One region of the Pseudomonas fjordensis genome, then DNA from elsewhere that is predicted to be linked to it. Evidence: predicted binding sites of a transcription regulator. Region 1 holds the regulator's gene; the other holds the start of a gene.

Region 1 (4,924 bases):
ATGTAGGAGCGAGCTTGCTCGCGAAAAACCTGAGAGCACTGCGTTAAACCAGGATGCCCGCGTATCGTTGACGTTTTTCGCGAGCAAGCTCGCTCCTACAGTAGGGGTTATTCGCCTTCGTCGAAGTAGTTGTTAATCAACTCGACCAGTGCGGCCATTGCTTCGTCTTCTTGCTCGCCTTCGGTGCTCAGGTGGATCTTGGTGCCTTTGCCGGCCGCCAACATCATCATCGCCATGATGCTTTTGCCATCGACCATGGACTCTGGCGTGCGCCCTGCACGGATCTGGCAGGGGAACTGCCCAGCTACGCCGACGAACTTAGCCGACGCCCGGGCGTGCAGGCCCAGCTTGTTGATGATTTCAATTTCCCGAGCCGGCATCGCAGTGGTGTTCCTTTCAGCTTAGGTCGCGGTGGCGAACCTGGACGTTCTTGAGGGTTTGTTGCAGCACCTGGCCCAGTCGTTCAGTCAAATAGACCGAGCGGTGGTGGCCACCGGTGCAGCCAATGGCAATGGTGACATAGGCCCGATTGCTGGCGGCAAAGCGCGGCAACCATTTGAGCAGGTAGCTGGAGATGTCCTGGAACATCTCTTCTACGTCCGGTTGCGCGGCCAGGTAGTCGACCACAGGCTGGTCCAACCCCGACTGATCGCGCAGTTCCGGCTTCCAGTAAGGGTTGGGCAGGCAGCGCACGTCGAACACCAGGTCGGCGTCTACCGGCATGCCGCGCTTGAAGCCAAAAGACTCGACCAGGAACGCCGTCCCCGGCTCAGGCTGGTTCAGCAGGCGCAGCTTGATCGCATCGCGCAACTGATACAGGTTCAGGTTGGTGGTGTTGATCTTCAGGTCGGCCAGGTCAATGATCGGCCCCAGCAGTTTGGTCTCGTCCTCGATGGCTTCGGCCAGAGAGCGGTTGGCACTGCTGAGGGGGTGACGTCGACGGGTTTCGGAGAACCGCTTGAGCAGGGTTTCTTCGTCTGCATCCAGGTACAGCACGTCGCAATGAATGTGCTTGGCGCGCACTTCTTCCAGCAGTTCCGGGAACCGCGAAAGGTGGCTGGGCAGGTTGCGCGCATCAATCGAGACAGCCACCAGTGGCTGTGCCAATTCGGTATGGATCAATGCACGTTCCGCCAGCTCTGGCAGCAGGCCGGCCGGCAGGTTGTCGATGCAATAGAAGCCGTTGTCCTCAAGCACATTGAGGGCGGTGCTCTTACCGGAGCCGGAGCGACCGCTGACGATGATCAAACGCATGATTACTGCCCGTTTTGTTCATCCAGGACAACTTGGTACAACGCTTCATTGCTGGAGGCGCTGCGCAGTTTGTCGCGTACATCCTTGCGGTCCAGCATGCTGGCGATCTGCCGGAGCAGTTCCAGGTGCGCATCGGTGGCGGCTTGCGGGACCAGCAGAACGAACAGCAGGTCAACCGGGGCACCGTCGATGGCGTCGAAGTCGATGGGTTTTTCCAGGTGCAGCAGCGCGCTGACCGGGGTATCGCAGCCTTCGAGGCGGCAGTGAGGAATGGCGATGCCGTTGCCAAAACCGGTCGAGCCGAGTTTTTCACGAGCAATCAGAGCTTCGAAAACATCTTGCATCTCCAGCTCAGGCACTTGGCTGCTGATCAGGTTGGCAATTTGTTCAAGGGCGCGCTTTTTACTGCCGCCCGGCACGTTCACGAGGGAACGGCCGGGGGTCAGGATGGTTTCAAGTCGGATCATGGGGGGAGAGTTAACGACCTGTACCTTGCATCAGGTGCAGATTCTTTTCCTTATGCTTTATGAGTTGGCGGTCGAGCTTGTCGTAGAGCGAGTCGATTGCCGCGTACATGTCTTCATGTTCCGCATTGGCGACGAGCTTGGCATTCGGTACGTGCAGGGTGGCCTCGATTTTCTGCTTGAGCTTATCGACCTCCATGATGACCTGCACGTTGGTGATCTTGTCAAAATGCCCCGCAAGCTTGTTCAGTTTGCTCTCGGTGTATTCACGCAGGGGCTTGGTGACTTCCAGCTGGTGTCCACTGATGTTGACTTGCATACAGCTTCTCCTTCGTTGCCAGTGCATAAAGCGGTGGGCAGGAATACCCACCACTGGAACGCTGTGGCCCGCCCGTCACATCAAACGCTTACGCTCGCTGGAAGGCGCGATCCCTAGGGACTCGCGGTACTTGGCGACGGTTCGACGGGCGACCTGAATGCCTTGTGCCTCCAGTAAACCAGCGATCTTGCTGTCACTCAACGGCTTTTTCTGATTTTCCGCGGCAACCAGTTTTTTGATGATCGCGCGGATCGCCGTGGACGAGCATTCGCCGCCCTCGGAAGTGCTGACGTGGCTGGAGAAAAAGTATTTCAGCTCATAAATACCCCGTGGGGTATGCATGAATTTCTGCGTGGTGACCCGCGAAATCGTCGATTCATGCATGCCAACGGCTTCGGCGATGTCGTGCAGCACTAGAGGCTTCATGGCCTCGTCGCCGTATTCCAGGAAACCGCGCTGGTGTTCGACGATTTGCGTCGCGACTTTCATCAGGGTTTCGTTGCGGCTTTGCAGGCTCTTGATGAACCACCGCGCTTCCTGCAACTGGTTGCGCATGAAGGTGTTGTCGGCGCTGGTGTCAGCGCGGCGCACAAAACCTGCGTATTGCGGGTTGACCCGCAGGCGCGGTACCGACTCCTGGTTCAGCTCCACCAGCCAGCGCTCGTTGTCCTTGCGCACGATGACGTCGGGGACCACGTATTCGGCTTCGCTGGATTCGATCTGCGAGCCCGGACGCGGGTTGAGGCTTTGCACCAGCTCGATGACCTGGCGCAAGTCATCTTCCTTGAGCTTCATGCGGCGCATCAGTTGGCTGTAGTCACGACTGCCCAACAGGTCGATGTAATCACTGACCAGGCGTTGCGCTTCGGTGAGCCATGGCGTCTTGGCGGGCAGTTGGCGCAGTTGCAGCAACAGGCACTCGCTGAGTGTACGGGCACCGATGCCGGCGGGTTCGAATTGCTGGATGCGGTGCAGGACGGCTTCGATTTCGTCCAGTTCGATGTCCAGTTCCGGGTCGAAGGCCTCGAGGATCTCGTCGAGGGTTTCGTCCAGGTAGCCTTGGTTGTTGATGCAATCGATCAGGGTGACCGCGATCAGACGATCGGTATCGGACATCGGCGCCAGGTTCAGTTGCCACAACAAGTGGCTCTGCAGGCTCTCACCCACCGACGTGCGGGTGGTGAAGTCCCACTCGTCATCATCGTTGCTCGGCAGGCTGCTGGCGCTGGTCTGGTAGACGTCTTCCCACGCGGTGTCCACGGGAAGCTCGTTGGGAATGCGTTCGTTCCAGTCGCCTTCCTCCAGGTTATCCACCGTCGGGGCGGTTTCCTGATAGGAGGGTTCCTGCACGTCGGGATTGGGTTTTTGCTCGATGTTGTCGGCCAGCGGATCTGCGTTGTCGAAGTCGTCGCCTTCTTCCTGGCGTTCGAGCATCGGATTGGACTCCAGGGCCTCCTGGATTTCCTGTTGCAGGTCCAGGGTCGACAATTGGAGCAGGCGGATGGCCTGTTGCAGCTGCGGTGTCATCGTCAGCTGCTGGCCCATTCTCAGGACTAGCGATGGTTTCATGGCAGGGGCTTAACACCTTATTCGCCGGCGCAATGCGCCATCCACGACAGGGCGCGTGAGCGCCAAACATAAGCAAATTATATGCCTGATCTCGGGGCCTTTGCCTAGAGCGCGGTAACAATAAAAAAACCGAGGTTTCCATTGACTCCCGCGCGCTCCAGGGAAAAGCGCGATACCCCTGTGTTTACAGGCGGAACTCGTGACCCAGGTACACTTCCTTCACCAGCTCGTTAGCCAGGATCGTCTCGGCATCGCCTTCGGCAATCAGTTGGCCATCGTTGACGATATAAGCGGTCTCGCAGATATCGAGGGTCTCGCGCACGTTGTGGTCCGTGATCAGCACCCCAATGCCCTTGGCCTTGAGGTGATGGATGATCTGCTTGATATCACCCACCGAAATCGGGTCGACACCGGCAAAGGGTTCATCCAGCAGGATGAATTTCGGCGCGGTCGCCAGGGCGCGGGCGATTTCCACGCGACGACGTTCACCACCGGACAAGCTCATGCCGAGGTTGTCGCGAATATGGTTGATGTGGAATTCCTGCAGCAGGCTTTCCAGCTCTTGGCGGCGGCCATCGCGATCGAGTTCCTTGCGGGTCTCGAGGATCGCCATGATGTTGTCGGCCACCGACAGTTTGCGGAAGATCGACGCCTCCTGGGGGAGATAGCCGATACCTGCCCGTGCGCGACCGTGCATGGGTTGGTGGCTGACGTCCAGGTCGTCGATCAATACGCGACCCTGGTCTGCCTGGACCAGCCCGACGATCATATAGAAGCAGGTGGTTTTGCCGGCACCGTTAGGGCCGAGCAAACCGACGATCTGGCCGCTGTCGATCGACAGGCTGACATCGCGTACCACGTGGCGGCTTTTATAGGCCTTGGCCAGGTGCTGGGCTTTCAGGGTTGCCATTACTCGGCCTTCTTCTTCGGCTGGATAACCATGTCGATGCGCGGGCGCGGTGCGGTGACCTTGTTGCCGTTGGCGCGACCGGCGTTGGCGATCTGCTTGACGGTGTCATAGGTGATTTTTTCACCTTCGGTCGAGTTGCCGTCGGGGCTAAGTACCTTGGCCTGGTCGATCAGCACGATACGATTCTGCTGGGCGTGATACTGGATGGTCTTACCGTAGCCCTTCATCGGGCCGGTGTCGGTGGCGGACTGCTTCTGCTCGAAATAAGCCAGGTTGCCCACCGACGTCACCACATCGATATCGCCGGTCTTGGTACGCGTCAGGGTCACCGTGTTGCCGGTAATCTTCATCGAGCCCTGGGTGATGATCACGCCGCCGGTATAGGTGGCCACACCTTGCTTGTCATCG
Region 2 (4,924 bases), 5.5 Mb from region 1:
GGCGTTGCTGTTGGCGCTCGCGTGCTTGCGCTACCCGCACCGAGGCATCGGCCGTTGTGTCGCCCGCCTGTTGAGTGGGGCTCAGGGCAGTGGCCTCCCGCGCGACGGTCAGGTGCAAATCAATCCGGTCCAGCAAAGGGCCGGATAGCTTGTTGCGATAGCGCTGGATCTGCTCCGGCGTACACCGGCAACGCCCGCTGGGCTCGCCCATGTAGCCGCAAGGGCAGGGGTTCATCGCCGCGACCAGTTGAAAGCGTGCCGGGAAGCTCACACGGTCTCGGGCCCGGGAGATCACGATATGCCCCGACTCCAATGGCTCACGCAGCACCTCCAGCACCTTGCGATCGAACTCTGGCAGCTCATCCAGGAACAACACCCCGTGATGGGCCAGGGTGATTTCCCCCGGTTGTGGCTTCGAGCCGCCACCCACCAGTGCCGGCCCGGATGCCGAGTGGTGTGGCTGACGGAACGGGCGGTTGGGCCAATGGCTCAGCGGTGCCAGGCTGACCACGGATTGGATAGCGGCCACTTCCAGTGCTTCCTGCTCGCTCAACGGCGGCAGCAAACCCGGTAGCCGGCTGGCCAATAAGGTCTTGCCGGTACCCGGTGGCCCGCTGAACAGCAGGTTATGCGCGCCCGCCGCCGCGATCAGCAATGCGCGCTTGGCCGCGAGTTGGCCCTGTACTTCACTCAGGTCCGGGTAAGGCTTGTTCATGTACAGCAAGCCGTCGGACCTATAGGGCTCAATCGGCACATGCCCATTCAGGTGCGCCACCACTTGCAGCAAGTGATCCACCGCAATCACCTTCAACCCTGACGCCAGGCACGCCTCCTCGGCATTGGCGCGCGGCACTATCACGGTGCGCCCGGCCTTGCGCGCCGCCAGCGCGGCCGGCAACACGCCCTTCACTGCGCGCACCTCGCCGGACAGTGCCAATTCCCCAAGGCATTCCACGTCATCGAGCATCAAGGCCGGCACCTGCACACTGGCCGCCAGAATGCCCAGGGCAATTGCCAGATCAAAACGCCCGCCGTCCTTGGGCAGGTCGGCGGGCGCGAGATTGAGCGTGATGCGGCGGGCCGGATATTGCAGCGCCGAGTTGAGGATGGCACTGCGCACGCGGTCTTTGCTTTCCTTCACTGCGGTTTCGGGCAAGCCCACCAGGGTGAGAGACGGCAGGCCATTGGCCATGTGCACTTCGACGGTGACGGCGGGGGCTTCTACACCGACCTGGGCGCGGCTGTGGACGATGGCGAGGGACATGCTCGTTCCTTGAATGAAAGGGCCGCTTCCTGCGGTTTTTTTCAAGGGTAGACGAGGTGGAATGGAGCGGGGCAGGGGAGGTTTTACAGAACGTATCCGGGCGGCAACGCAAAACAAATGTGGGAGCGGGCTTGCCTGCGATGGCGGTGTGTCAGCAAAGAATCATCCGCTGATGCACCGCCATCGCGGCATAGGTATCTACACAACTTTGTAGGCTGTCGCAGCAAACGGTAACCACGATGCGAAGCGAGTCGCTCTTGATCTGCTTTTGATCTTAGGCGCCCCGTCAAACCACGCTGGCCGGAATTCGACAGTGATTTGGGGGGTAAACCGGCAGGGATGCCGGTTTAGCCGCCCCGCGCCATGGATGGCGCGTGGCGGCGGCCCCCCAAATCACTGGCGGATTACGGGCACACCGAGCCTAAGCGAGGTGCCGAGTGGTGGGGCAAGAGCGTTTTGCTTACTTTTGCGCTTTTCAAAAGTGAGCCGCCGTCAGGGCGGAACCCTAAGTGGCCGTTACCGCAGGAATGGATATGTACACAATCCAGCTGTGTTGACTGTCAGGCCGCTATCGCAGGCAAGCCAGCTCCCACATTTGGATCGCGGTGCGTCAGTTAGAACAGCGTCGGCTATCCGGTCGTCACGGGAGCAAGCTCCCTCGCCACAGGTCCAGCGTCACACCAAAGTTGTGTAGATACCTATGGCCATCGCAGGCAAGCCAGCTCCCACACTCACCGTGTTTATTCAGCAGAGGGTGGCGTCAACCGTGCTTCAAGTTCAGCCACCTTCGCCTCCAGGCTCTCCAGTCGCGCACGTGTGCGGGCCAGCACCACCATCTGGCTGTCAAACTCTTCCCGGCTGACCAGGTCGAGCTTGCTGAAACCACTCTGTAGCAAAGCCTTGAACTGGCTTTCGATTTCATTGCGGGGCAGCGGGGTGTCGCCGCTGAACAGGCGAGAGGCGTGGCCGCTCAGGGCGTCGAGGAAGTCTTTGGGCGCGAGCATTGGACATATTCCGGAAAACAGTTGGCCGGCAGTGTATCACGCAGCGTCTATAGTCATTTTCACGCCCCGTTGCGCACGGTTTTCGCGCATTGGGGCGGGCGGTCGCGCACTGTTTTGATGCGCATTGCGGCCACGCAGGCGCCCCGTAGGTGGGCACAAGCGGGCAATGGATTGATTTCAGTGGTTTTTACGGAGCTGGCAAGGTTTCTGCTTAGACGATCATGACCCATGCACTGATGCAGTCGCTGTGACGAATGCAGTGCGCCGACGGATCCGGGGTACAGGGCTCGTCACCAGTGGTTCGCTGGCGTCGCGACGGCAAATGCCGAGGCGACGATGCGTTACAAAGCCAGGCACTGCGCTTAGACTTGAGACGGGTTTGTTTTCCTGGGGCAAGTCCACCAAATTCGGGAGAGAGTTTTCATGAAGCTAGTCACTGCCATCATCAAGCCGTTCAAGTTGGACGATGTTCGCGAGTCACTGTCCGAGATCGGCGTGCAGGGCATTACCGTTACTGAGGTCAAGGGCTTCGGTCGGCAGAAGGGTCATACCGAGCTGTATCGCGGCGCGGAATACGTGGTCGATTTCCTGCCGAAGGTGAAGATCGATGTCGCCATTGACGACAAGGATCTTGACCGGGTTATCGAGGCGATAACCAAGGCGGCCAACACCGGCAAGATCGGTGACGGCAAGATCTTCGTGGTCAATCTGGAACAGGCTATTCGCATCCGTACCGGCGAAACCGATACCGACGCAATCTAAGCCGCCAAACCCCAACGCCCCAGGAGAAAACAATATGACTCTGCGTAAATTCGCAGGGCTCGGAGCCCTGCTGTCCATCGTAATGCCAAGCCTGGCCATGGCGGCAGATGAAGTGGCTGCTCCAGTCCTCAATTCCGGCGACACCGCCTGGATGCTCACCGCCACCGCGCTGGTGCTGTTCATGACCATCCCTGGCCTGGCGCTGTTCTACGGCGGCATGGTCCGCTCCAAGAACATTCTGTCGGTGATGATGCAGTGCTTTGCCATCACTGGCCTGATCAGCATCCTCTGGGTCGTCTACGGCTACAGCATCGCGTTCGATACCACTGGTATGGAACAAGGTGTGGTCAACTTCAATTCCTTCTTCGGCGGCATGGGCAAGGCGTTCCTGGCGGGTGTCACCCCGGCCAGCATCACCGGGCCAGCGGCGCTGTTTCCGGAAGCCGTGTTCATCACCTTCCAGATGACCTTTGCCATCATCACCCCGGCGCTGATCGTCGGTGCTTTCGCTGAGCGTATGAAGTTCTCCGCGATGCTGATCTTCATGGCTATCTGGTTCACCCTGGTCTATGCACCGATCGCGCACATGGTCTGGAGCGGCAACGGCGGCCTGATGTGGGACTGGGGCGTGCTGGACTTCGCGGGCGGCACCGTCGTGCACATCAACGCGGGTGTGGCTGGCCTGGTGGCGTGCATCGTGCTCGGCAAGCGTAAAGGCTTCCCGACCACTCCGATGGCCCCGCATAACCTGGGCTATACCCTGGTGGGTGCGGCCATGCTGTGGATCGGCTGGTTTGGTTTCAACGCCGGTTCCGCTGCGGCGGCCAACGGCACCGCAGGCATGGCGATGCTGGTGACTCAGATCGCCACCGCCGCTGCGGCCCTGGGCTGGATGTTTGCCGAGTGGATCACCCACGGCAAGCCAAGCGCACTGGGCATCGCCTCGGGCGTGGTCGCCGGCCTCGTCGCCGTGACGCCGGCAGCGGGCACCGTGGGCCCGATGGGCGCCCTGGTGATTGGCCTGGTCGCTGGTGTGGTGTGCTTCTTCTGCGCGACCAGCCTCAAGCGCAAGCTGGGTTATGACGACTCCCTGGACGCTTTCGGCGTGCACGGTATCGGCGGTATCGTCGGCGCGATCCTCACCGGTGTGTTCGCAGCCCCGGCACTGGGTGGCTTCGGCACCGTGACAGACATCGCAGCTCAAGTCTGGATCCAGTGCAAAGGGGTGGGCTTCACCGTGATCTACACGGCGATCGTGACCTACGTCATCCTCAAGGTGCTCGACATGGTCATGGGCCTGCGTGTCACCGAAGAAGAAGAGGCGGTAGGCCTCGACCTGGCGCAGCACAACGAGCGCGGCTACAACTTGTAACTACGTGAAAAAAACATGCCCGGCTTGCCGGGCATTTTTTTGCCTGGCGTTTGTCTGTGGCTAAAGGTGCATGGGTTTTTTATCGAGTTTGTGATGGGATCCACACAGTACTTTTAAGGGTGCAAATGTCTTACAGGCATGAAGGCGTATTCGGCCCTTTGTTTTTTCTCAGAGCGCGCTAGAATGCGCGCCGATGGGCGGAGAACTGTATGTGGCAACAGACCCTGATTACCCTGCGGGCCAAGCCCCGGGGCTTTCACTTGGTAACGGACGAGTTGCTTGCCGGCTTGCCTGAATTGAAGGCATGCCGTGTGGGCCTGTTGCATCTGTGGCTGCAGCACACCTCGGCCTCGTTGACCATCAACGAGAACGCCGACCCGGCGGTTCGCCGTGACTTCGAGCGTTTTTTCAACCTGCTGGTGCCACAAGGTCGCGCAGGGTTTGAACATAACGACGAAGGTCCGGATGATCTGCCGGCGCACTTCAAGGCCAGTCTGCTGGGCTGCCAGTTGAGTTTGCCGG

The links. The regulator sigma-54, encoded in region 1, starts transcription at its own class of promoters, with help from an activator protein. The targets are predictions, from matches to a motif close to ANTGGCATNNANNTTGCTNT.
Region 2: the regulator sigma-54 is predicted to act here: its motif matches at 2,463-2,482, upstream of glnK (P-II family nitrogen regulator).

What each region holds. Positions count from the first base shown of each region.
Region 1 covers NZ_OZ336860.1:1,118,860-1,123,783, forward strand. The annotation lists gene ACWHXD_RS05000 (HPr family phosphocarrier protein) at 108-380, opposite strand; gene rapZ (RNase adapter RapZ) at 397-1,254, opposite strand; gene ptsN (PTS IIA-like nitrogen regulatory protein PtsN) at 1,257-1,721, opposite strand; gene hpf (ribosome hibernation-promoting factor, HPF/YfiA family) at 1,732-2,037, opposite strand; gene ACWHXD_RS05020 (RNA polymerase factor sigma-54) at 2,113-3,606, opposite strand; gene lptB (LPS export ABC transporter ATP-binding protein) at 3,791-4,516, opposite strand; gene lptA (lipopolysaccharide transport periplasmic protein LptA) at 4,516-4,924, opposite strand, start outside.
Region 2 covers NZ_OZ336860.1:6,572,888-6,577,811, reverse strand. The annotation lists gene ACWHXD_RS30270 (YifB family Mg chelatase-like AAA ATPase) at 1-1,264, opposite strand, end outside; gene ACWHXD_RS30265 (accessory factor UbiK family protein) at 2,005-2,268, opposite strand; gene glnK (P-II family nitrogen regulator) at 2,692-3,030, shown strand; gene ACWHXD_RS30255 (ammonium transporter) at 3,065-4,402, shown strand; gene ACWHXD_RS30250 (secondary thiamine-phosphate synthase enzyme YjbQ) at 4,612-4,924, shown strand, end outside.